One region of the Colwellia sp. MB3u-8 genome, then DNA from elsewhere that is predicted to be linked to it. Evidence: predicted binding sites of a transcription regulator. Region 1 holds the regulator's gene; each other region holds the start of a gene.
The links. Region 1 encodes sigma-54, which starts transcription at its own class of promoters, with help from an activator protein. Its sites were predicted from a motif close to GTTGGCACGNNNNTNGNNT; they were not measured.
Positions count from the first base shown of each region.

Region 2: fliE (flagellar hook-basal body complex protein FliE) is a predicted target of sigma-54. The motif match lies at 3,882-3,900, and genes of this name have one in related genera.
Region 3: H4J54_RS05150 (PEP-CTERM sorting domain-containing protein) is a predicted target of sigma-54. The motif match lies at 3,077-3,095, and genes of this name have one in related genera.

Region 1 covers NZ_JACGVA010000068.1:265,611-273,112, reverse strand. Annotated here, with positions in the region: gene H4J54_RS13660 (calcium/sodium antiporter) at 1-548, shown strand, start outside; gene H4J54_RS13655 (KpsF/GutQ family sugar-phosphate isomerase) at 565-1,530, shown strand; gene kdsC (3-deoxy-manno-octulosonate-8-phosphatase KdsC) at 1,533-2,078, shown strand; gene lptC (LPS export ABC transporter periplasmic protein LptC) at 2,075-2,641, shown strand; gene lptA (lipopolysaccharide transport periplasmic protein LptA) at 2,607-3,152, shown strand; gene lptB (LPS export ABC transporter ATP-binding protein) at 3,153-3,884, shown strand; gene H4J54_RS13630 (RNA polymerase factor sigma-54) at 3,936-5,444, shown strand; gene hpf (ribosome hibernation promoting factor) at 5,481-5,768, shown strand; gene ptsN (PTS IIA-like nitrogen regulatory protein PtsN) at 5,798-6,256, shown strand; gene rapZ (RNase adapter RapZ) at 6,263-7,117, shown strand; gene H4J54_RS13610 (HPr family phosphocarrier protein) at 7,124-7,402, shown strand.
Region 2 covers NZ_JACGVA010000058.1:239,113-246,614, forward strand. Annotated here, with positions in the region: gene fliH (flagellar assembly protein FliH) at 1-649, opposite strand, end outside; gene fliG (flagellar motor switch protein FliG) at 674-1,726, opposite strand; gene fliF (flagellar basal-body MS-ring/collar protein FliF) at 1,719-3,440, opposite strand; gene fliE (flagellar hook-basal body complex protein FliE) at 3,487-3,831, opposite strand; gene H4J54_RS05810 (sigma-54 dependent transcriptional regulator) at 4,120-5,460, opposite strand; gene H4J54_RS05815 (PAS domain-containing sensor histidine kinase) at 5,447-6,655, opposite strand; gene H4J54_RS05820 (sigma-54 dependent transcriptional regulator) at 7,011-7,502, opposite strand, start outside.
Region 3 covers NZ_JACGVA010000058.1:84,051-91,552, forward strand. Annotated here, with positions in the region: partial or broken gene H4J54_RS19380 (transposase) at 170-439, shown strand; gene H4J54_RS05145 (hypothetical protein) at 527-955, opposite strand; gene H4J54_RS05150 (PEP-CTERM sorting domain-containing protein) at 2,324-2,989, opposite strand; gene H4J54_RS05155 (carbon-nitrogen hydrolase family protein) at 4,010-5,536, shown strand; gene H4J54_RS05160 (EamA family transporter) at 5,916-6,776, opposite strand; gene H4J54_RS05165 (TonB-dependent siderophore receptor) at 6,909-7,502, opposite strand, start outside.

The DNA.
Region 1 (7,502 bases):
TCGTCACGTTAAGACGTGCAAAACAAAACCCTATCGACGATAAAATGGTCTTAGAAGCAGAACAAGAAGTGCCTGATGGGGTCAGTACCAAACAATCGGTAATCTGGCTAGTGGTCGGTATGATATTACTGCCGCTAAGTGCTAGTTTTTTGGTTGACTCATCAATATTTATAGCCAAAGCTTTTGGCATTAGTGATTTAGTCATCGGCTTAACGGTTATTGCTATTGGTACTAGCCTACCTGAGTTAGCTGCCAGTATTATGAGTATCATTAAAAAAGAAGATGATTTAGCGCTCGGTAATATTATTGGTTCGAATATCTTTAATATTCTTGCGGTTTTATCGTTAGCTGGCTTAATTGCGCCGGGCGATATCGATCATTCCGCCGCTGTGCGTGACGCGCCATTTATGCTGGCAACAACCTTCTTATTATTTATACTTTGTTTTAGTCGAGGTGGAAAATTTCGCATCACGCGGGCGAAAGGGTTACTATTATTAGCCGTATTTATTGGTTATCAAGTACTACTTTTTAGTCAAATCAACAGGTAACAAGTGGTTTATAGCAATGAAAAACTTTAAACAATTAGCCCTAAATGTCATTAACATTGAGCAGCAAGCTATTGCACAATTGTCGCAATTTATTGACGACGACTTTGCTCAAGCTTGTGAGTTAATGTTTAATTGTCGGGGCCGCGTCATCGTGATCGGTATGGGAAAGTCGGGACATATTGGTGGCAAAATTGCCGCAACCTTAGCGAGTACCGGCACACCCGCATTTTTTATTCACCCGGGGGAAGCAAGCCATGGCGATCTCGGTATGGTGACTGTAGATGATGTGGTACTGACCATTTCTAATTCGGGTGAAACTGGCGAAGTCTTGGCCATTATTCCGGTTCTAAAGCGTATCGGCACAAAACTCATCGCCATGACGGGTAATCCTGACTCTACGCTGGCTAAACTTGCCGATAGCCATGTTTGTGTAAAAGTAGCACAAGAGGCTTGCCCATTAGGCTTGGCACCCACCTCTAGCACCACAGCAGCCTTAGTGATGGGCGATGCCCTAGCGGTGGCTTTATTGAATGCGCGCGGCTTTACTGCAGATGATTTTGCCTTATCTCACCCCGGTGGCAGCTTAGGTAAAAGGCTATTATTACGCTTGGCCGATATCATGCACAAAGACGAACGTCTGCCAACAGTAAGCCAAGAAGCTAAAATAAAAGATGCCTTAGTTGAAATGTCACTAAAAGGTTTGGGTATGACCGCTGTTGTTGACGCAAACAATAGCTTAATAGGCCTGTTTACTGATGGTGATTTACGCCGTATTTTAGATGAAGAAATTAATATTCACCAAGACAGCATTATCAGCGTGATGACAAAAAACCCTTTAGTGGCTAAGCAAGATATGCTGGCGGCTGAAGCATTAAAGATCATGGAAGACAAAAAAATTAACGGCTTAATTATTGTTAACGATAATAACCAACCCATTGGTGCTATGAACATGCATGACTTATTAAAATCTGGAGTGCTCTAAAGTTGAACAGTCTATACGGAAAAGTATCGCCAAGTGTTTGGCAAAAAGCGCAAAACATCAAACTCTTTGTTTGTGATATAGACGGCGTTTTTTCAGATGGTCGTATTTACTTAGGTAATAATGGTGAAGAATTAAAAGCCTTTCATACTAAAGATGGTTACGGCGTTAAAGCCTTAGGTGCAAGCGGCGTTGATGTAGCCGTGATCACGGGCAGAACCTCAGCTATAGTGCAAACCCGTATGAGCGCATTAAATGTTAAGCACATAGTACAAGGTGAAGAAAATAAGCTACCGGCTTTAAAAGCTATGCTCGCCGCATTAAAATTAGCGCCTGAACAAGTGGCTTACATCGGCGACGATATGCCAGATTTTGACTGCCTTAATTATGTTGGCTTCAGTATTGCGGTCAATGACGCTCACCCCGCCATTTTAAAATCTTGTGACTACATCACCTATACCCGAGGGGGTTTCGGCGCCGTGCGCGAAACTTGCGATATTATTATGCAAAGCCAAAATACCTTAGCTGATGCCACGGGTGCTAGCCTATGAATCGCATATACCTTGTCAGTATAAGCTTATTTTTATTGGCCTTGACCACCTATGGCTTACTTGAATGGTATGGCGCGAAGGAAGAAACCAGCAACATTCTCGATACTGCGAATAACCCTGAATTTATTGCTGAAAACCTTAACAGTGATGTGTATAAAAATACTGGGGCATTATCTTATAATGTAGAAGCGAAACGCATGGAACATTATGCTGAATTAGGGGTCACACACTTTGAATATCCACGCTATACCTTATACCCAAGGAACAACAAACCTACTTGGCAAATCACCGCCAATGAAGGCACCTTGTATAATAACAATCGAGTAAAATTAGCAAATCGCGTACGTTTAATCGCCACTGATAAAGAAAGTTTGATACAGGAAGTGCATGGTAAAAATTTAGAAATGGACTTAAAAACTAATATTATCAGCTCAGAGCAAACTATCTTAATATTAGGTAAAGGATTTACTATGTATGGCTCAGGATTAATTGTAGACTTAAACACAACACAGATGACATTGACCGAACATGTACAGACTATTTATAAAAAAATTAAAAAGTAACTTATATTGCCTCACGGCGTTAGCATTATTAGTGCCTGTCGCAAGTGCAGAAAAATTTGACGTAGAACAAGAGATTAAAATATCTTCTTCACGCCAAGCTGCCGATCTCAAAAATAAAATATTCAGTTATATTGATAATGTCATTATTTCTCAGGGCACACTAAGGATACATGCTGAGTTAGTACAGGTTATCACCCAAGAAAACAGTGACAGCAAAATTTATATTGCCAAAGGCTCACCGGCGACCTTTGAACAAACGCTTCAAGATGGTAGCCCAATCAATTTGCAAGCCAATGAAATCCGTTATGAGCCGAGTATGAATACCGTCGTTATTTCAGGCAATGCCCTCCTTAGCCAAGAAGGTAGTAAAGTGAGTGGCAGTAAAATCACCTATAATTTTGCCACCGAGTATGTCAACGCTGAAAGCCTAGACAATGATAAAGTTGAAACCGTATTACAGCCGAAGAACAAAATTAAATTGCCTATAAAATCAAAGGATAAGCAAGAGTAAATGTCAACTTCTACATTATCAGCAACCGGCCTTGCCAAGTCCTATAAAGGCAGAAAAGTTGTTAAAAACGTCAGTATGCACGTCTCAGCTGGACAAATAGTTGGCTTATTAGGGCCAAATGGCGCAGGTAAGACTACCTCTTTTTATATGATTGTTGGCTTGGTGAAGAACGACAGTGGCTCAATTGTCTTAAATGATGAAGATATAACCTTACTGCCAATGCACGAGCGCGCGAGAAAAGGTATTGGTTATTTACCACAAGAAGCCTCTATTTTTCGTAAGTTATCGGTCAATGACAATATCATGGCCATTTTACAAACACGTAAATCACTTAGTGACGTTGACCGACAAGAAAAACTTGAACATTTATTAGAAGAGTTCAACATAGGCCATATAAAAGATAACTTAGGCATGAGTTTATCTGGCGGTGAGCGCCGACGAGTTGAAATAGCACGGGCATTAGCCGCAGATCCTAAATTTATACTACTGGATGAACCCTTTGCCGGTGTTGACCCGATTTCGGTAGGTGATATAAAAAAAATTATCCTACACTTAAAAGATCGTGGCATAGGTATTTTAATCACAGATCACAATGTGCGAGAAACACTCGATGTTTGTGAACATGCCTACATCGTTAGTCATGGTGAACTTATCGCTGAAGGTAATTCAAAGCAAATTCTTGCAAATCAGCATGTAAGAGATGTATACCTTGGCGAACAATTCACGCTATAGTGAATGAAACCAATTGAATTAATGAATTTGAATAGGGAAAATAAAACGTAAATGCGTCCTACTCTGCAACTCCGTATCGGACAACAGTTAACGATGACCCCGCAATTGCAGCAGGCGATCAAACTGTTGCAATTATCGACTTTGGATCTTCAACTAGAGATTCAAGAAGCACTTGAAAGTAACCCTTTGCTTGAAGTTGACGAAACGCACGATAACAATTCAGAAAATACCCCTGACCATTTAGAAGCAGGATATTCGGTAACTGTAGGCGAAAACTCAGCAGCAGCATCCTCTGATGGCAGCGAAGACTCCACTCCCTCGATAGACGAAATTAGCTCCTCTGAAGGTTTAGCAAAAACAGACATCCCCGAAGAACTAAATAGCGATAGCACATGGGATGATAACTTCAGTGCCGGTGTCAGTAGTGGCGGTGTTGGCCATGCCTCAGAAGATTATACTTATCAAGGTGAAACGAAAGACTCATTACAAGACCATCTAATTTGGCAGATGGAACTAACGCCCTTTAGTGACACTGACAGAACCATTGCCATTGCCATTATTGAAGCCATAGATGAAGCAGGTTATTTAACGGTTTCAGCCGAAGAGATCTTAGAGAGTGTCGGTATTGATGGTGTAGAACTTGATGAGATTGAAGTGGTGTTAAAGCGTATTAACGTATTTGACCCCGTTGGTGTAGCCGCCCGCTCAATTCCCGAGTGCTTGCGTATTCAGCTTAATCAATTTGCTAAAGATACCCCTTGGTTAGCAGAAAGCAAAATCGCCGTCAGCGAGTATATTGATTTGCTCGGTAATCGCGATTATCGTCAATTGATGCGTAAATTACGCTTGAAAGAAGAGCAATTACGCGAAGTTATTCGCCTAATACAAAGCTTAGATCCCCGTCCAGGTGATAGCGTCATCAAAAGTGAAGAACAATATGTTATCCCAGACGTGTCTGTTGAAAAGAAAAACGGCCGCTGGACAGTAGAGCTCAATCCTGACACTGCCCCTAAACTATCGGTTAATCAGCAATACGCGGCTATGTCTCGTTCAATGAAGTCATCTACTGATAATCAATTTATTCGCTCTAACTTGCAAGAAGCAAAATGGTTTATTAAAAGCTTAGAAAGCCGTAACGAAACGCTTTTAAAGGTTTCAAATTGCATTGTGCAACGTCAACAAGGATTTTTTGAACACGGACCTGAGTCGATGCGCCCTATGGTATTGAACGATATTGCCGAAGCCGTAGATATGCATGAATCAACTATTTCTCGTGTAACCACGCAAAAATATATGCACACGCCTAGAGGAATTTTTGAACTTAAGTACTTTTTTTCGAGCCACGTAAGTACTGAAAACGGCGGCGAATGTTCATCAACGGCTATTCGAGAATTAATTAAAAAGCTAGTGGCTGCCGAAGTGCCTGCAAAGCCACTCAGCGACAGTAAAATGGCAGATATTTTAGCAGAGCAAGGTATACAAGTGGCAAGGCGTACCATTGCCAAATATCGAGAGTCACTTGCTATACCGCCATCAAATCAACGTAAAAGCCTATTGTAGGCAGTTTTATTCAGCCAATAAAGAGGATTGAAGTATATGCAAATTAATCTTACTGGACACCATGTCGATGTTACTGATTCATTACGTGATTATGTCAATGGCAAGTTTGAAAAACTAGAGCGTCATTTTGATCATATCAATAATGTACATGTAGTATTAACGGTAGAAAAACAGAATCAGATTGCTGAATCAACAGTGCACTTAAGTGGCACTGAAGTTCATGCTAAGGCACAACATAGTGACATGTATGCATCGATTGATGCATTAATTGACAAGCTAGATCGCCAAATATTGAAATATAAAGGCAAAATCAACAAACATTAGCGCCATTTCGCTACAGGTCTTAGAAGTTTATGAAGTTGCAAGACATCTTAACCCCGGACTGCACTATTTGTGCAGCACCGGGTGCCAGTAAAAAACGTATATTAGAATATTTAAGTCGCTTGGCCGCCGATAAACTCGACAGCCATGATACTTTTCAGCTCTTAGAAAGCTTAGTTAAGCGCGAAAGAATGGGCTCAACCGGCATAGGTAATGGCATTGCTATACCTCATGGCCGTCTAGAAAATGCTACGCCTACTAAACCTATTGCCGTGGTTATTACCACAGAACAAGCGATTAATTTTGACGCTATTGATCATCGTCCCGTTGATATTTTTATTGCCTTATTCGTTCCTGAAGAAGAATGCCAGAGCCACTTGAGTACGCTGCAAAGTATCGCAAAAATCTTTCGTGACAAGCAATTTTGCAAGCAAGTGCGTAAATGCAAAAGTAATCAAGAACTGTTTCAGTTAATACAACAAGCGAGTTAAACACGGATGAAATTAATTATTGTAAGTGGCCGTTCAGGATCAGGGAAAAGTGTTGCACTGCGTGTTTTAGAGGATTTAGGTTATTATTGTGTTGATAATATCCCTGTCAACTTGTTACCCGCACTGACCCATACGGTTATTAATGATTATGAAAATGTTGCCGTAAGTCTCGATGTTCGTAACCTGCCTGCCGATCCTAACGACGTACCCGAAATTATTGAATACCTGCCCAATGCAGTAGAATTGAGCATACTGTATTTAGATGCTGATGATAGTGACCTTATTCGCCGGTTCAGTGAAACCCGACGTTTACATCCGCTGATCAAGCAAAATATTGCGCTAGACCAAGCGATTGCCTTGGAGAAAAAATTACTTGAGCCCATCGCTAGTCGGGCAGACTTATACATCAATACCAGTCAACTAACGCCGCACCAACTCGCTGACTTAGTGAGAGAACGAATTCTGGGTAAAACGTCTGGCTCAATGGTGGTTGTGTTTGAATCATTTGGTTTTAAACATGGTGTACCACAAGATGCAGATTATGTTTTTGATGCACGCTTTTTACCTAACCCATTTTGGGATAAAGAGCTAAAAGGCTACACAGGTTTAGACAAACCGGTACAAGACTTTCTGGCTAGCCAGCCTATTGTGACTAAATTTGTTTGGCAAATTAACAGTTTTATGATGACCTGGTTACCCCACTTAGAACGTAATAATCGCAGTTATATCACCATTGCCATTGGTTGTACGGGTGGCAAGCATCGTTCGGTCTATATTGCCGAATTACTGGCAAATAATATGCGTAAAGAGCGTAAAGATGTACAATCTCGCCACCGTGACTTAACCGTTGAAGGCACGTAAGCTAAGATGAGCAAACATACGAGCCGCAATGTACTTATCATCAATAAACTTGGGCTACATGCCCGAGCGGCTTCAAAGCTTGCCCAATTAAGCCAAAAATTTACCGCTAAAGTCATTATTGAATTAGACGAAAACCGAGCAGACGCGAATAGTATTATGGGGCTAATGCTGCTGGCAGGCGCCCAAGGTAAAACCGTCAAGGTTATTGCCTCTGGCCAAGATGCTGAACAAGCCCTAGCAGAAATTTGCCAACTCTTTAGTAACAAATTTAATGAAGCCGAATAGTAACTGAGCGCTTTATCCTGGTTAAGTACGTGCTTAAGTCAATAAAAAAGCTGCTAAAACGGCTAGATTACGGTAAACTCTACGCGGATAATTATTAACG
Region 2 (7,502 bases), on a different contig from region 1:
CTTGAATATGTGCTGCACCAAATTGTTCTTCTACCAATTTAATGTCTGTGGGATGCAATAAAATTTGGGTTTGAGACTCTTGTGCCGGTAAGGCTTTAATACCTTCAGCGATAGCCGATAATAAAATATCAGGGTTAGTTTTCGCTTCATGCTTAGTCACCGCTTGGGTTAGTTGCACGACTAACTGTAATAGTTGCGCTTCAACATTTTTCTCAACATTAAGCAAAGGCTGATGTAATTGGTCTAATAGGGTTTGCATCGCTGCGATTTGTTGTTCGCTGGTTTCTTTACCTTCGGCTAAGCCTTGTGTTACACCTTCTTCACTACCTGAAATGAGACCCGCTTCATGACCACTAGTTTTACCTTCATCAAAACCTTTAGCAAAACCGTCTGCTTTCCCCTCACTAAAGCCTTCTTCAAATGCTGCTTGACGTATGTCTTCTATGTCTTGTGCCTTTAACGGCAAAGGCTCATGGACTTCTGTCTCTTCTGGTGGCTCATATCGCCAGCTCATTGATTTGCCTAAGGCATTAGTTTTACTAACGTCTGTATCTTCGTCTGGTTGCACATTAGGTGCTGACCAGGTATCAACCTGTTCAATTTTTTTTGCCGCCATCGCCCCAGTGCTTGGCTCATAATTTTCTGCCATTAGGTTACACTCTTTGATGTTTGATTATAAGAATTCATCGCCACCGCCGCCGCCGCCTAGCATAATTTCACCGGCATCAGATAATCGATGTGCAACGGCCAAAATTTCTTTTTGCGCGGCTTCAACTTCACTAATGCGTACTGGCCCCATCACTTCAAGATCATCCGCTAGCATTTCTGCAGCACGTTTAGACATATTGGCCATAATTTTTTCTTTTAAGACTTCGTCAGCACCTTTTATTGCTTTCATTAGCGCATCTTGCTGAACTTCTCTTAAAATGGCTTGCATACCTCGGTCGTCAACATCGGCAAGGTTTTCAAAGACAAACATAAGGTCTTGTATTTGCTGACTCATTTCTTCGTCATGTTCGCGAATTGAAGCCATCAACATACCTTCAACATTATTGTCTAAATAGTTCATAATGTCTGCAGCCGCTTTCAGGCCGCCCATTTTCGCGGCTTGTGCACCCGCTTGACCGGCAAATTGTTTTTCCATGATCTCATTTAATTCTTGCAATGCCGCGGGTTGAACTTCTTCTAAATTGGCAATACGCATCATAAGATCCAAGCGCACTTTGTCGGCGAACTGGGTCAGTATTTCTGCTGACTGATCCGGTTCAAGGTAAGATAAAACTATGGTTTGAATTTGAGGATGTTCATTACGAATAATGTTCGCCACTTGCTTCGAGTCCATCCATTTCAAAGAATCAAGGCCCTTAGCACCACCACCCTTGACAATTTGATCAATAAGGTTACCCGCTTTATCTTCGCCTAATGCTGCGGTTAATGCTTTGCGGACAAACTCTTCACTTTTGAAACCAATAGTAGAAAAATTTTGAATTTCGTTAATAAATAACTTATGCACGGCGGTAATTTTTTGTTGAGTAAAATCTTCCATACCGGCCATGATCATACCCACTTTTTGCACTTGCTTCGGCTCTAAGTGTTTTAGTATTTGTGCCGCATCTTCTTCTGAAAGACTCAACAATAAAATCGCGGCTTTTTCAGCGCCGTCAAGTTTATTGACGTCATAACCAGACGATTGTTGCTCTGCTACTTCTTGATTTTCATCACTCATTTTCGGTTAACCAACTTTTAACGACTTGCGATGATAATTCTGGCTCGTTTGCCACTAGTGCTCGTACTGCCTTTAATATATCACCATCGCGATGTAAATCAGGCAATTGTAAACTGCCATCAGGAGCAAAGCCAATTGAGCCCGCATCAAATTCAGATGATAACATGTCCATGGTTTCATCCCCCAAATCAACATGACTATCAAGCGACTTATCACCGTAGTCACTCGGGGTTTTTTCGGGATGAATTAAGCGTTTTAACATCGGACGCACCACAGCAATAAACAGGGTAGCAATTAAGATAACGGCGCCAAGCAATTTTGCATATTTATAAATAGTGGGATCTTTCCACCATACTAGTGGAGCCACGGCTATAATTTCTGGACGAGAAAACGGTAAAGTCACCACCTCTAATGAATCACCACGTTGTAAATTAAAACCAATACTGCCTTGCAATAAACGACGAATATTAGCCATTTCTTGTACAGAGCGTGGTGTTGGTACAGGTTCACCTTCTTTATTGAGCTCTGACAAGTAATCTAAGGCAACAGAGACACTAATGCGATGAATAACGCCGGTTTGTTGTTTGGTGTAGCTAATAGCCTCGTCGAGTTCATAATTACGTGTCGACTCTGTATGTTTGCGGCCCGGCATGGTTTGCTGTTGCGCATTGCCCGTAGCATCTTCGGGAATATTACTGTCCAGCGGTGGTTGATTGGTTAACGCACCTGGAATACCCCCGAGTAAACCACCAATAGTATTATCTTCAACTTTCATTTCGCTACGCAAAGCCGGTAAATCTGAATTATAACGCCGTTGAGTTTCTTCGGTATTGGTAAAGTCCATGGCCACGTCAACTTGTGCGGTAAAGTTGCCTAAACCTACCACTGGAATTAAGATCGAATCAATCTTATCCATGTATTCTGCTTCACGTTTTTGTTCAATTTCAAATTCTTTACGTGAGCGTGACGACACAGAATCTTGTGAGCCAGAATTTAATAAACGACCATTTTGGTCGGTCACAGTGACCCGATTCGGCGATAAACTTTGCACGGCCGATCCGACAATATCTACCACAGCGTCAACTTCTTCTTCAGATAGCAAGCGGCCCCGACTCAAGGTTAGTACCACAGTAGCTGACGGATTTTTCTCACGTTTAGCGAAGACATTTTCACGCGGAATGGCTAATAAAACTCGAGCGCGTGAAATAGATTTTAACTCTTCAATGGTTCGGGCAAGTTGCTGTTCTCTAGAATGCTTTAAACGTTCAGTTTCAAGCCGTTGACTCACACCAAAACCCATATCTTGCATAAGAATTTCGCTGCCCTCAGAAGGCGCATCACTTAGGCCACCACGAGCTAGTATCAACTTAACATCTTGGTATTGGTCACTTTCTACCGATATTGTGTTGTTTTCTTGACGGTATTCAACTTGCTTGCTGTCCAGAAAATCCATGGTTTTAATCAATTGCTCGGTGGGCAATTTAGTTAAAAAACGATATTCTGCTTCATTGGCTAGCATGATAACAAACACAGCAATCGCGAAACAAATCGCTAGCGCAATCACTATGGTCATTTGACGTAGAAAATCAACATTACCCATAGCAGCGGCTAAACCTGACTTTTGTTCACCAACATCATCTGAACTATCATTGGCGACTAAGTCATGGTTACCCTCTGCCAAGGTTAAATTTGTGTTGTTTGTTGAATCTGCCACTTACTCTCTCCGCGTCACTATCGTTTTATGCTTAACCACTGAGCCGTTATACCGGCATGCTCATAATTTCTTTATAAGCTTCAACAAACTTATTACGCACCTGAACGGTCGCATCGAAAGCAATACCTGCCTTTGACGCCGAAATCATAGTGTCAGCCAAAGTAACACTGCGATCGCCAAGTTCAAAAGCAGTACGCTTTGCACCCGCATCTTGTTGTAGTTCATTGACATTATTTACAGCATCTTTTAACAAGCTACCAAAGTCACTACCGGCTTTGCTCACCGGTGGTGTACCCATGCCATTTGCTTCACCTATAGGTAGTTTATTACCCATAGCTTCCATCGACATGCTTTGCATTTGGGCGTATAAAGAATTAGTTTTAATATCCATGGCTATCTCGCTTTCGTCAATTTCTTGTTACTTAATGTTACCTAAGGTTAAAGCAAGCATAGTGCCAAGCTAAATAATATCGCAAAATATTGAAAAAATCACCTGATAAAAAAGCTAGAATATCCTTTGAAATTTTTAAAAAGACTTTAAAATCAGATAGAAACTGAACATAAATAAATATAGTCAATATAAATAAATAATTAATAAAACGAAAAAAACGACGTTAAAGCGTCGTTTTTTTGTTACAAACAGCTACTAAGCCTATTCAAGTACTAAGCCTATTTTTTCTTAAAGTGGGATATTAATACCACTATCACGCATGCGAGCCATTTTATAACGTAAGGTGCGTGGACTAATACCTAAACGCTCAGCCACATCTTTACGACTACCGCGACAAGCATGCAAAGTGTCCAATATGATTTGATGTTCTTGTAATTTAAGTTCACTGCCGAGTTTGTCATTTTTTTCCGCGTCTATTGCCTCACTGGCTACCTTGGGTGTTTCAAAGTCATCGATCAATAAATCATTCGCATCAATGCAACGATCACTTTGTAAAATTAACGCCCGTTGAATAACATTGTCTAACTCTCGCACATTACCCGGCCAGTCGTAAGCCAGTAATTTACTACGCGCGGCCGCGGTGAATTCGGGCATAACATTACCGTCTTTTTGGCAAATACGGCTAATAAGATGGGTCGCCAAGGGTAGAATATCATCTCGGCGTTCATTAAGTGGCAACCAGGTTAATGGGAATACATTCAGTCGATAATATAAGTCTTCTCTAAAAATACCACTTTGCACAGCAGCTTTTAAATCGCGATTACTGGTGGCTATTACTCTGACATCTAAGCTGATGGTTTTACGTCCACCTATGCGTTCTACTTCTCGCTCTTGCAACACGCGTAAAATTTTTGCTTGTAAACTTAAATCCATTTCGGTTATTTCATCAAGTAAAATCGTGCCGCCTTGCGCTTGTTCAAACTTGCCCGGACAAGCTTGAATAGCGCCAGTAAAAGCGCCTTTTTCATAACCAAATAAAGTGGCTTCAAGCATATTTTCAGGAATAGCAGCACAGTTAATCGCTACAAAAGGCGCTTGGCTACGTGGCGAGTAATTGTGAATATATTGTGCCAGCACTTCTTTACCTGAGCCACTAGGTCCCAAAACCATCACAGAGGCTTCAGTATTAGCCACTTTCTTGGCGAGCTTTAATAACTCAAGACTTTGAGCATCAGCCACAACAGGGTCGCCACCATCATTCACTTGTAACGGCACATACTGACTGACCATATTCAGTAAAACTTCTGGCGCAAAGGGTTTGGCCATATAATTGCGTGCACCGTCTCGCATGGCCTGTACCGCATCATCAATAGTGCCATACGCGGTCATGATCAATACTGGCAATTTGGGATAGTTATGGCGAATACTTTTCAATAAAGACAGTCCTGACATGCCCCCCATATGTACATCACTCACCACTAAATCGACGTTATGCGACTTGAGTTTTATCAGTGCGTCTTCACCTGAGTCTACGGCTAAACATTGATAGCCCGCCAATAGCAAAGTATCAACCAGTGCCTCTCTCAGTCCGGCATCATCTTCAACAACCATTATTTTACTTGTGCTCATGACTAAGCTCCTTAGACAAAAATGTCTCGTTTTTATGCTCAGTCAATGTCGCGTTAGTCTCTTCACTGACCAGTAAGGGTATTTTCATACAAAAATGTGCCCCTTCGCCTGGCTGACTTAACAAACTCACTTCACCTTGGTGTGCATGAGTGACTGATTTCACCACGGCTAGGCCTAAACCTGTACCTTGGCTTCTTGAGGTATAAAAAGGTTCGAATATTTTATCGGCTAGCTCACCACTAATGCCAGGGCCATTATCGCGCACACTAATGTAGGCATATTCGCCCTGACAGTAAGCACTAATATTGATAACGGCATTGGCTTTAATCACAGATAAACTATTGTGTATTAAGTTTTGAATTGCCCCTGACAAGGCACTCACATTGCCTAAAATCTCACAGCCTTGTTGGCAAAAATTCAGATGGACTTTTGCGCCAGCTTGACTCACTTGCGGCTCAATTGCTTGTTTGGCTTGCTCAATCAGTTGGTTGATATTAAGCGGTTCAACAACCGCTTTACTGCCACTTTTAGCAAACAATAGCATGTCATTAACTTGCTGCTCTAAGTCATGTAGACGTAACATTAATTTGTCTTGAAAATTAACCCGTGCATCAGGGCTAAGTTTTTTATTGCGGAGATTAGCGCCATACAGCATGGCAGCCGATAATGGCGTACGAATTTGATGAGCCAATTTTGACACCATACGCCCTAAAGACGATAGTCGCTGTAATTGGCCAAGCTTATCTTGTAAAAGCCGCGTTTCGGTTAAGTCAGTAATCATGATCAACTGCCCAGGTTGACCACCTAAAGTGGTAATTTCTAATTTTACCCGGCGACCATCATTTAAAGACACCTCGTGCCAATCATCAGCGCGGGGTTTAAAAGAGCGTTTAATCACACCAAACCAAGGTTGCCCCAAAATGGGCTCATCAAGCAAACGTTTAGCGCTGTCATTAATTTTCACCACAATACCGTTGCCATCAAGCATGATCATCCCCGTTGGCATAACATCAATAACGTGTTGCAGCTGTTTGTTTTGTTGACGTAAGTACGCCAACTCACCCGCGTAGTTTTCGCTTTCTAGTCGATTGGATTGCTCGCGTTTAAAACTAACCTCATCAAAGGAAGTTACTACACGATTCAGCGCAGAATTGGCTGAAGAAGAATTGGTCGATGTCGAATAGGCAAGTGCCATAATATTTTACCCGAGTAAAGAAGTACACTCGAACAAAGCATTAAGTATGCCAATCAATTAAACTGATATTATTCAGTAACTAAAGTTAATTATTTCGCTGAATATTGGCTGTCAATAAAATGGCTAACACCATCAAACCGTTAAAAAAAGACTGAACGGCGATCTAAAAGCGCTATTACCCTGTCTATTTAAATAATGTGTATTTAAACAATGGGTATTTAACTGACTTTATTGGCCGTGCTAAAAATAAAACGCCCTTGAAATAATCATTATTTCAAGGGCGTTTTACGCAATCAAGCTAACAAAGCAGCACTAACTTATCTTGCTGTTACCTAGCGCTTATAGCAGTAAATAATTAACTGACTTTCTGGAGATTATATTTACGCATTTTCTCCACTAAGGTAGTGCGGCGCATACCTAAAAGCTCAGCTGAACGAGCAACAACCCAATCATTTTTACCTAAGGCTTGGTTAATCAAGGAAATTTCTAAATCAGCTAAATACTCTTTTAGCTTCAGACCACTATTTGGCAACACATCAAGGTTATTGCCACTATCAGCGCTCGCCGCTTCTGGGCTAGTTTGTACCATAACCTCTTCTTCATCTTCATAATCAACACCTGAAAACATTTCATTAATCGCTTCACGTTCTTGTAACTCTTCAGGATATTCAGGTTGATAGTCATCTATATCTAAGTGTTGATACTTCAAGGGTAGTTGTCCAACATTAACCACCTGCTCGCCATACATAATAATCATACGTTCAATTAAATTGGAGAGTTCTCTCACATTACCGGCCCAAGTATGCTCTTTTAACGATTCAATCGCTTGTTCAGTAAAGCGCACTGA
Region 3 (7,502 bases), on a different contig from region 1:
TTGTATTTCAACATATTATTCATCTAATTAATCCACATAAATAGTGACTTTAGCTATACCAAGTCGATACCTTGTAATCAGTGGGTCACCAATTCGACTCCGGCAGTCGGCGCCATCGATTCCAACAAGTTATTATGGCTGGCCTAATAAGTGTTGCCTGATAAGTGATATAGTTTTTGATGGTGCCGCTTGGCATCAAGCCCACTTGTCCGAAAAGTTTAATAATGTATCAATCATAAAGTTACCCCCTTATTCACCTGAGCTAAATCCTATTGAACAAGTATGGCAATGGTTAAGACAAAATGAATTAGCGAACCGATGCTTTAGTTGATATAAAAATATTGTTGATGAATATAGTCGAGCTTGGAATGTTTTTATTTCAGACGTATCTAGGGTGATAAAACTTTGCTCTAGAGACTGGATAAAAGTGGGAAGTTAATTAATGGAATAGGTATTATTTTGTCATTGTACTAATTTGTAGTAGCTCAAACCTGAGCTACTACAAATTACCAACACATTAACTAAATTAATTAGCTGTCGTTGAAGTAGACTCTGAAGTAGTAGCTAAAGGAGTTGTTGTGCTTTTATTCGATTGCTTAGCTAAACAATTTCTATCCTCTAAAACTTTTCCTTCTGCAATTATTTTTCGCTGCCCGTAAATATAAGGAATATACCATGAATGACTCGTTAGAGTCACATCCTTCAAGGCAATACCACACGGTTTTGTCTCGATTGCATTATCAAGAGCCTCCTTCATATCTGGACGTCCTGTCGGTATGAAAACAATAATTTGTTTCATATCTTCACCTGTAACTCTAACATTATCAGTCGAAGCCGTTGATATCTGCTCTTGATTTACAGCTTTTGTTGAAATGTAAGTTACATCCGCCATGCGATGAGTACAACCACCTAAAGTTAATCCGGCGAATACTGCCATTAGTAAAGATTTATTCATTAAAAAGTCCCTTATTAGATAATATTTTATTTGCAAGCGCTTTATAACTTATACACTTTTAAAAGTCCATTTTTTCACTAACAAATTGGCCATTAATATATATTTTTCAATATTATGCATGCGTATGCCTAACTCTGTATAAGCATTACAACCTAGTAGGTTTTTGTGATAACTGCAGTTTTTGATGCGAAATTTAGTAACTTCTTAGTCACATTGCCACTCAACCCAACTTTCACTTGTCACGAACCTTTATTCCATACTCATTTTACTTTCACTTCGCGCCTGATTTTAGGGCGCGCGAACTGAATGCAAACTGAGCATGTTTTTGTGGGTAGGCTGTCACCTGTCAAGTGGATTTTCCGGATTCGTGCTTGAGTGACGATTTCGTATTGGCTGTTGGGCTTTACTTCTGACCAATACCAATGGCTGCTCTAGGCTATTTTCTGTTTGCTTCAGCATTGGCGATTACTTACTTGCAGTTTGACCATTCTATGACCTGACAGGTTTTCCGGTCTTTCTCCGGTACTTTAGTTTTATTGTTACGTTTTATAGTGATTTGATGATTTTAGTGCAAATGTGGAGTTGCCACATTTTCAGCATTCCCTTAGGTTTAGTCACTATTGCATCATTTATTCCTTACTTGTAATCAGTAGGTCGCCAGTTCGACTCCGGGAGTCGGTACCATTCATAAAATAAACTGACACTGATTGAATCAGTAGCTCAAATAAGCTCAATAGCCCAACTAAAGAAAAGACACCGCTCCTATATCTGAAGTATTAAGCCTTAATCTTGCCTAGAGGTTTCTTATCTATCCCTAGGGGAAATACTTACCCAAATACCGAAAATATAATTCATTGAAAATCACCACATATATGACCCCTACCACACGATTAACAACTTAAATTGAAGTTATTCATAGCACTTAAATCCTGTCAATTTTGAAGAATACCAATAATGCATATTCATCATCATTTGACGATATATTTCAAGCTGTACTCCGCCTAATTGAGCACCTTTAACCTTGAAGTAGCCAGATACTAAATAATGTAAAAATATTGCCTTAAACGCCATTTAAAAGGCATTAAACAATACTATTTTTAATGCTCTCGGCTCGATACAGTTACTTATCCTAATTGGGCATACAAGCATATATTTATCTTTAAAAATGAAATTATGACGTGTAGTTGTGTTGGTGACTGGTGCAACTATATTTTCAAGTTACTGAAATGGTAAGATAACAAGGATTAAGGAACCTAGGATAATGATTTAACAGTGAAGTAAGCTATCACCAACCACTAGAAACAAAAAAAACACCAATCATTACAATCGATGTTTTCTAGAATTTGCTACGAAGAAACTAAATTAAGATTATTTCTTAAATCGACGTGATGCTAAACCCATCATGCCTAATGCAAAAATAGCAAGTGTAGATGGTTCTGGTACATCAGCAGTTGCACTGGGTACAAAACTAACAACTACGTTATCTAAGCCAAAAGCTTCATCATCCATTCCTGAGTCCGTATTAGCCATAAAACCAAAACTAATTGACGGATCAACATGCGCCAAAGTTATTGAATAATGGTAGGTACTAACCCCTCCATAAAAATGCCCATAACCAAAATCTGATGAATCATGTGAAATTAATCTCCCTGTTGTTGGACCCACAATGACGCCCCCAGAATGGCCATAAAAATCTACAAACTGTGACAAATCATTGATGAAAAATTCAAAGTTATCGCCAGAGTCAGTACCATCAAGACTACGTATACCATATATATCAAAGTCAATAGTTATTGATGAATGCAGTGCAAGGCTATTAAGGTTCAATGTTGGTGTCGCACCATTGTTCAAAGTTCCAATAAAGCTTTGACCATTAGGTGCAGAAACTACACTATTATAATTGGAAAATTCGACTGCAATTGAGCCTGATTCAAAATCATTAGAATATATTATCCCCGCATTAGCCACACTTACTAAACAACTAGCAGCGATTACCAATCCAGCTATAGTCTTATTCAAAAATTTTAAACTCATTTGATATTCCTTTTAATTCCTTCATACACTATTATTCGAAGGTAAATGCTAAAAGTGAAACGTCATCACTTTATGATGTTTAATTTAAAGCAAAAGATATGCCAAACTTATAATATCCAATGATTTCAATATAATAAAAAAAAAGGTTCAACATACATATCTTAACTGTAAAATAACCTGACACAATCAACTCATCAATCACTTAATTTAATTGCATAATATTAACAAGCTCATATTTAATTAGTTTACGGTAACAATAGTATTAGATGAGTGAGTTACACATAAAACTACAAATTAATTATCTAAAAATCAGATTAAACCACTTTAAACAGACAATAAGGTAGTGTAATTGATTAAAACTCAGTAGTGCTAATTACCAACTAAACACCACTACAGAGCAGTATATTTAACACATAACCACCACCTAGCAACTGACTTGTAATCAGTAGGTCGCCAGTTCGACTCCGGCAGTCGGCACCATTCCTGCGCAGTAAGCGTCAAACCCTAAGCTCGGTTAGGGCTTTTTTGTCTCTATAGCATAGTCGAATTCTATAGTGTTTCATTAGTACCAATAAATGCCTCTATCCCATCTATTCTGCGTCCTATTTATGATTTAACCCTAACAGTAGCAAGATGTTAGAAAGTATCTAATACACACCCTTTAGCATGCTCCTGACTAAGGCCGTCATTTTAATCTAGCAGTAATAACCTGCTAGTTGGTGTCTTGCTGATCTATTAAAATAGCCCTTTATTAATAAAGGGCTCCTAGCTAGACGTTTTCCACCCTACTTACCAAGCCGTTGAATTTTAGTTGAGTTTATTGCGGGAAATATGCACAAGTTATTATGGTTGGCCTGATAAGTTCCTAAGCGCTATCTGGGCTGATGTTTGGCTGTGCGACATTTTTTTAAATATGCTTGTATAAGTTGATTTTTTGGTATACAAATCACAATAATCGTCTTTTTGCACTCTACGATGAGAGAAAGGAATGATTATTACCAATATCGATTAGGAATATAAATGGAAGCAAATAGCGTTACCGTCCGTCATTTAACTTTACAAGATATGACAGAGCTTCGACAAGCGAGTGAATCAGTTTACCTTAATAAAGAATTAGCCACCTGGAATGAATCTACGGTAAAAGCTTTATTAACTAAATTTCCAGATGGGCAAATCTGTGTGGTGGTTGATGGTGTTGTAGTCGGCTGTGCCTTTTCATTAATAATCGAATATGCTGATTTTGGTGATGAACATACTTATGCTGAAATCACGAGCGACATGACCTTTGATAATCATGATCCCAAAGGTGATTCTTTGTATGGTATTGAGGTTTTTATCCATCCTAATTATCGTGGTTTACGTTTGGCTAGACGTTTGTACGATGCGCGTAAAGAACTTTGCGAAAACTTGAATTTACGCGCCATTGTAGCGGGCGGGCGTATGCCTAACTATGCACAGCATGCTGACAAAATGAGTGCAAAGCAGTACATTGAAAAAGTTAAAATTAAAGAATTATATGATCCGGTATTAAGTTTTCAACTTGCCAATGATTTTTATGTCCGCAAGTTACTGACCGGTTACTTATCGGGTGATAAGGAATCAATGGAATATGCCACGTTACTTGAATGGCCCAATATTTTTTATACTAAATCGGTAAAACTGATCAATGCCCCACGCTCAGAAGTGCGTTTAGGTTTAGTGCAATGGCAAATGCGTTCCATGAAAAGCATTGATGATTTATTTGAACAAATGGAATTTTATGTCGATGCCGTCTCAGATTACAAAAGTGACTTTGTCTTGTTTCCTGAATTGTTTAATGCCCCCTTAATGGCCGAATTTAATCACTTACGTTTAACTGAAAGTATTCGCCGGTTAGCAGAATATACTGAACAAATTCGCGATAAATTTATCGAATTTGCCATTAGTTACAATATTAATATTATTACCGGTAGTATGCCGTTTTTTGTTGATGGCAATCTTTATAACTCGGGTTTTTTGTGTCGTCGTGATGGCTCATGGGAACGTTACGATAAAATTCATTTAACACCAGCAGAAGTGCGTAGCTGGTCTATGGTGGGTGGTAAAAACCTCAAGGTGTTTGATACTGACTGTGGCAAAATTGGTATCATGATTTGTTATGATGTCGAATTTCCAGAGTACTCCAGAATACTGGCCGATCAAGGGATGAATATTTTGTTTGTGCCCTTCTTAACCGACACCCAAAATGGTTACACTCGAGTACGTCACTGTGCGATGGCAAGAGCGATTGAAAATGAGTGCTATGTCGCTATTGCTGGCGCAGTAGGTAATTTGCCAAAAGTGAATAATATGGATATTCAATATGCGCAATCTGCCGTCTTTACGCCGTCTGACTTTGCTTTCCCGACTACAGGTATTAAAGCGGAAGCAACACCCAATTCAGAAATGACCGTTATCGTAGACGTAAATATAGATTTATTAAAGCAGTTACATAGCCATGGCTCTGTACATACTATGCGAGATAGACGTCATGATTTGTATAGCATTACCGAGCATGACAAAGCTTAGCCGGTCAGTGGGTTATCGGTAGATACATTAGCTACTTGAAAATCTGTCGGTTCAAAGCACCTGAAATTAAATCTAACGCTTCAGGTGCTGATTTGAAATATAGCAACTATTTTGTTGGCAAATTTTTCGACAAAATAGCCGAATTTAGTCTGACGCCTAGATGGGCGATAGTTGAAAGTTTACTCTGACACTGACCTTAAATTTGCGCAAACAACCTAGCTGTTTTTATCAGTGAGTGTCGGCTTGATTTCATACTTAATTCCATGCTTATTTTCGCACGACTCATATCACTTACCCCCCAATAATAGAAGGATGCACGGATATTCAAGCAGCTTAGCGATAAATATTCCACAAACACCTAGCATCTAGCACTTAGAATTTATTTTCGTTTTGCGATCAAGAGTGCTGCCACAATTAACAGTGATCCTATGGCAAGCCTGAGCAGTTCTTCTGGTGATCCGCCCTTGGCTTCACCAAAAATAAATAAGGAGGCAAACATAGCCAGTGGCACAACTGCATTGTTAAACGTGGCTAATACCCCGACACTGGTTTGGGTTGCGCCTTTATTCCAAAAGAAGAAACCAAGCCCTGAGGCAATGAAGCCCATATAAACTAAAACCAACCACTGCGTTGGTGTTGCGTCTAAAGGAATTGGAGGCTGCGAAGAAATTAACAGTGTCGCTATGCTAGTAAAAATCGCCGCACCTAGGTATAAAAAACCAAATACAGAGCTGTCACTAATATCTGGTCTGTCTTGTTTCCAGTCGCGATAATAAACTTGCCCAAAAGCAAAAGCCATATTGGCTATTTGCATCAGGAAAAACCCTAACCAAATTTCGCTTGAGTCTATATCGTCCATTTTTATAACCGCGGCGCCAAAAACAGACAGTAGTGTCGCCACTAAATACCAAGGTGTAAAACAACGCTGTCGAAGATCGTTGATAATAACGATATAAAGTGGCGTAAACACGCTAAATAGCGCCACTAAATGTGATGGTATATAACGAAAAGCGGAAAGATAACAGGTATACATGACACCGTATTGCAATGCGCCAAGCAGTATCAGTTGCCATTTTTCCTGCCGGTTGGTGTTAGCCAGTTTTATAAAGGGCAGAAAAGCAATCAGCGCAAATAATAGTCGGGTATCTGCTATTTGAAGTGGGTCAAGACCTTTGAGCGTGTTGCCTATAAGACCAAAAGAAAAAGCCCAAATTAGCGTAGGTATCACGAGATAAATCATTCAAGGTCTCTAATAATTAAGGTTAGTTTATTCAATAACTTTTTGTAATAATTAACTATTATTCAAATGCTACTGAGTAATAATTTGACCCCAGCCAATTAGCTGGGGCCGATGCAAGTACATTTAACCATGTTACCAGTGGTAAGTAGCACTAAGCGTGTATTGTTCTCCGCGTCCAGGCGTACCTGGTACTTCTTCAAAAGCTTCATCCCAAAGATTATCTGCTGCAAGCACAATATCCAAACCGTCAAACTGCGTAGGAGAAATCTTTACCGTAAGGTGGGTAAATAAAGCGTCGTCGTCACCGTTTCTAAGAATATTTTCTTCTTGTTTACGCCACTCGTTATCAACACGAACTTCAACGATGTTAGTTGGGTGCCAAATAAGCCCTAAGGTTACGCGGTGATCTGGGTAGTTCAAGGCATAAAAGCTAGCATCGATATCCGCAGCACCATAATTTTCAGACTTATCAAAGAAGGTATAGCTAGTGATAATTTCTGCATGCTCAAAACGCTTTACCGCCAGTAGCTCTAGACCTAGTGTATCGATATCGACCGGATTTGCAGAACGCGCAGAGCTTGAACTCAAGCTATAAGTCCAGTCGGTTAAATCATCATCTTGTCGATAAAAAATAGCCGCATCAAGACGCCAAGTTTCTCGATCTAATGCCAAACCTAATTCAATATTTTTAGTGGTTTCTCGCTCAAGATCATAGTTACTTCTAAA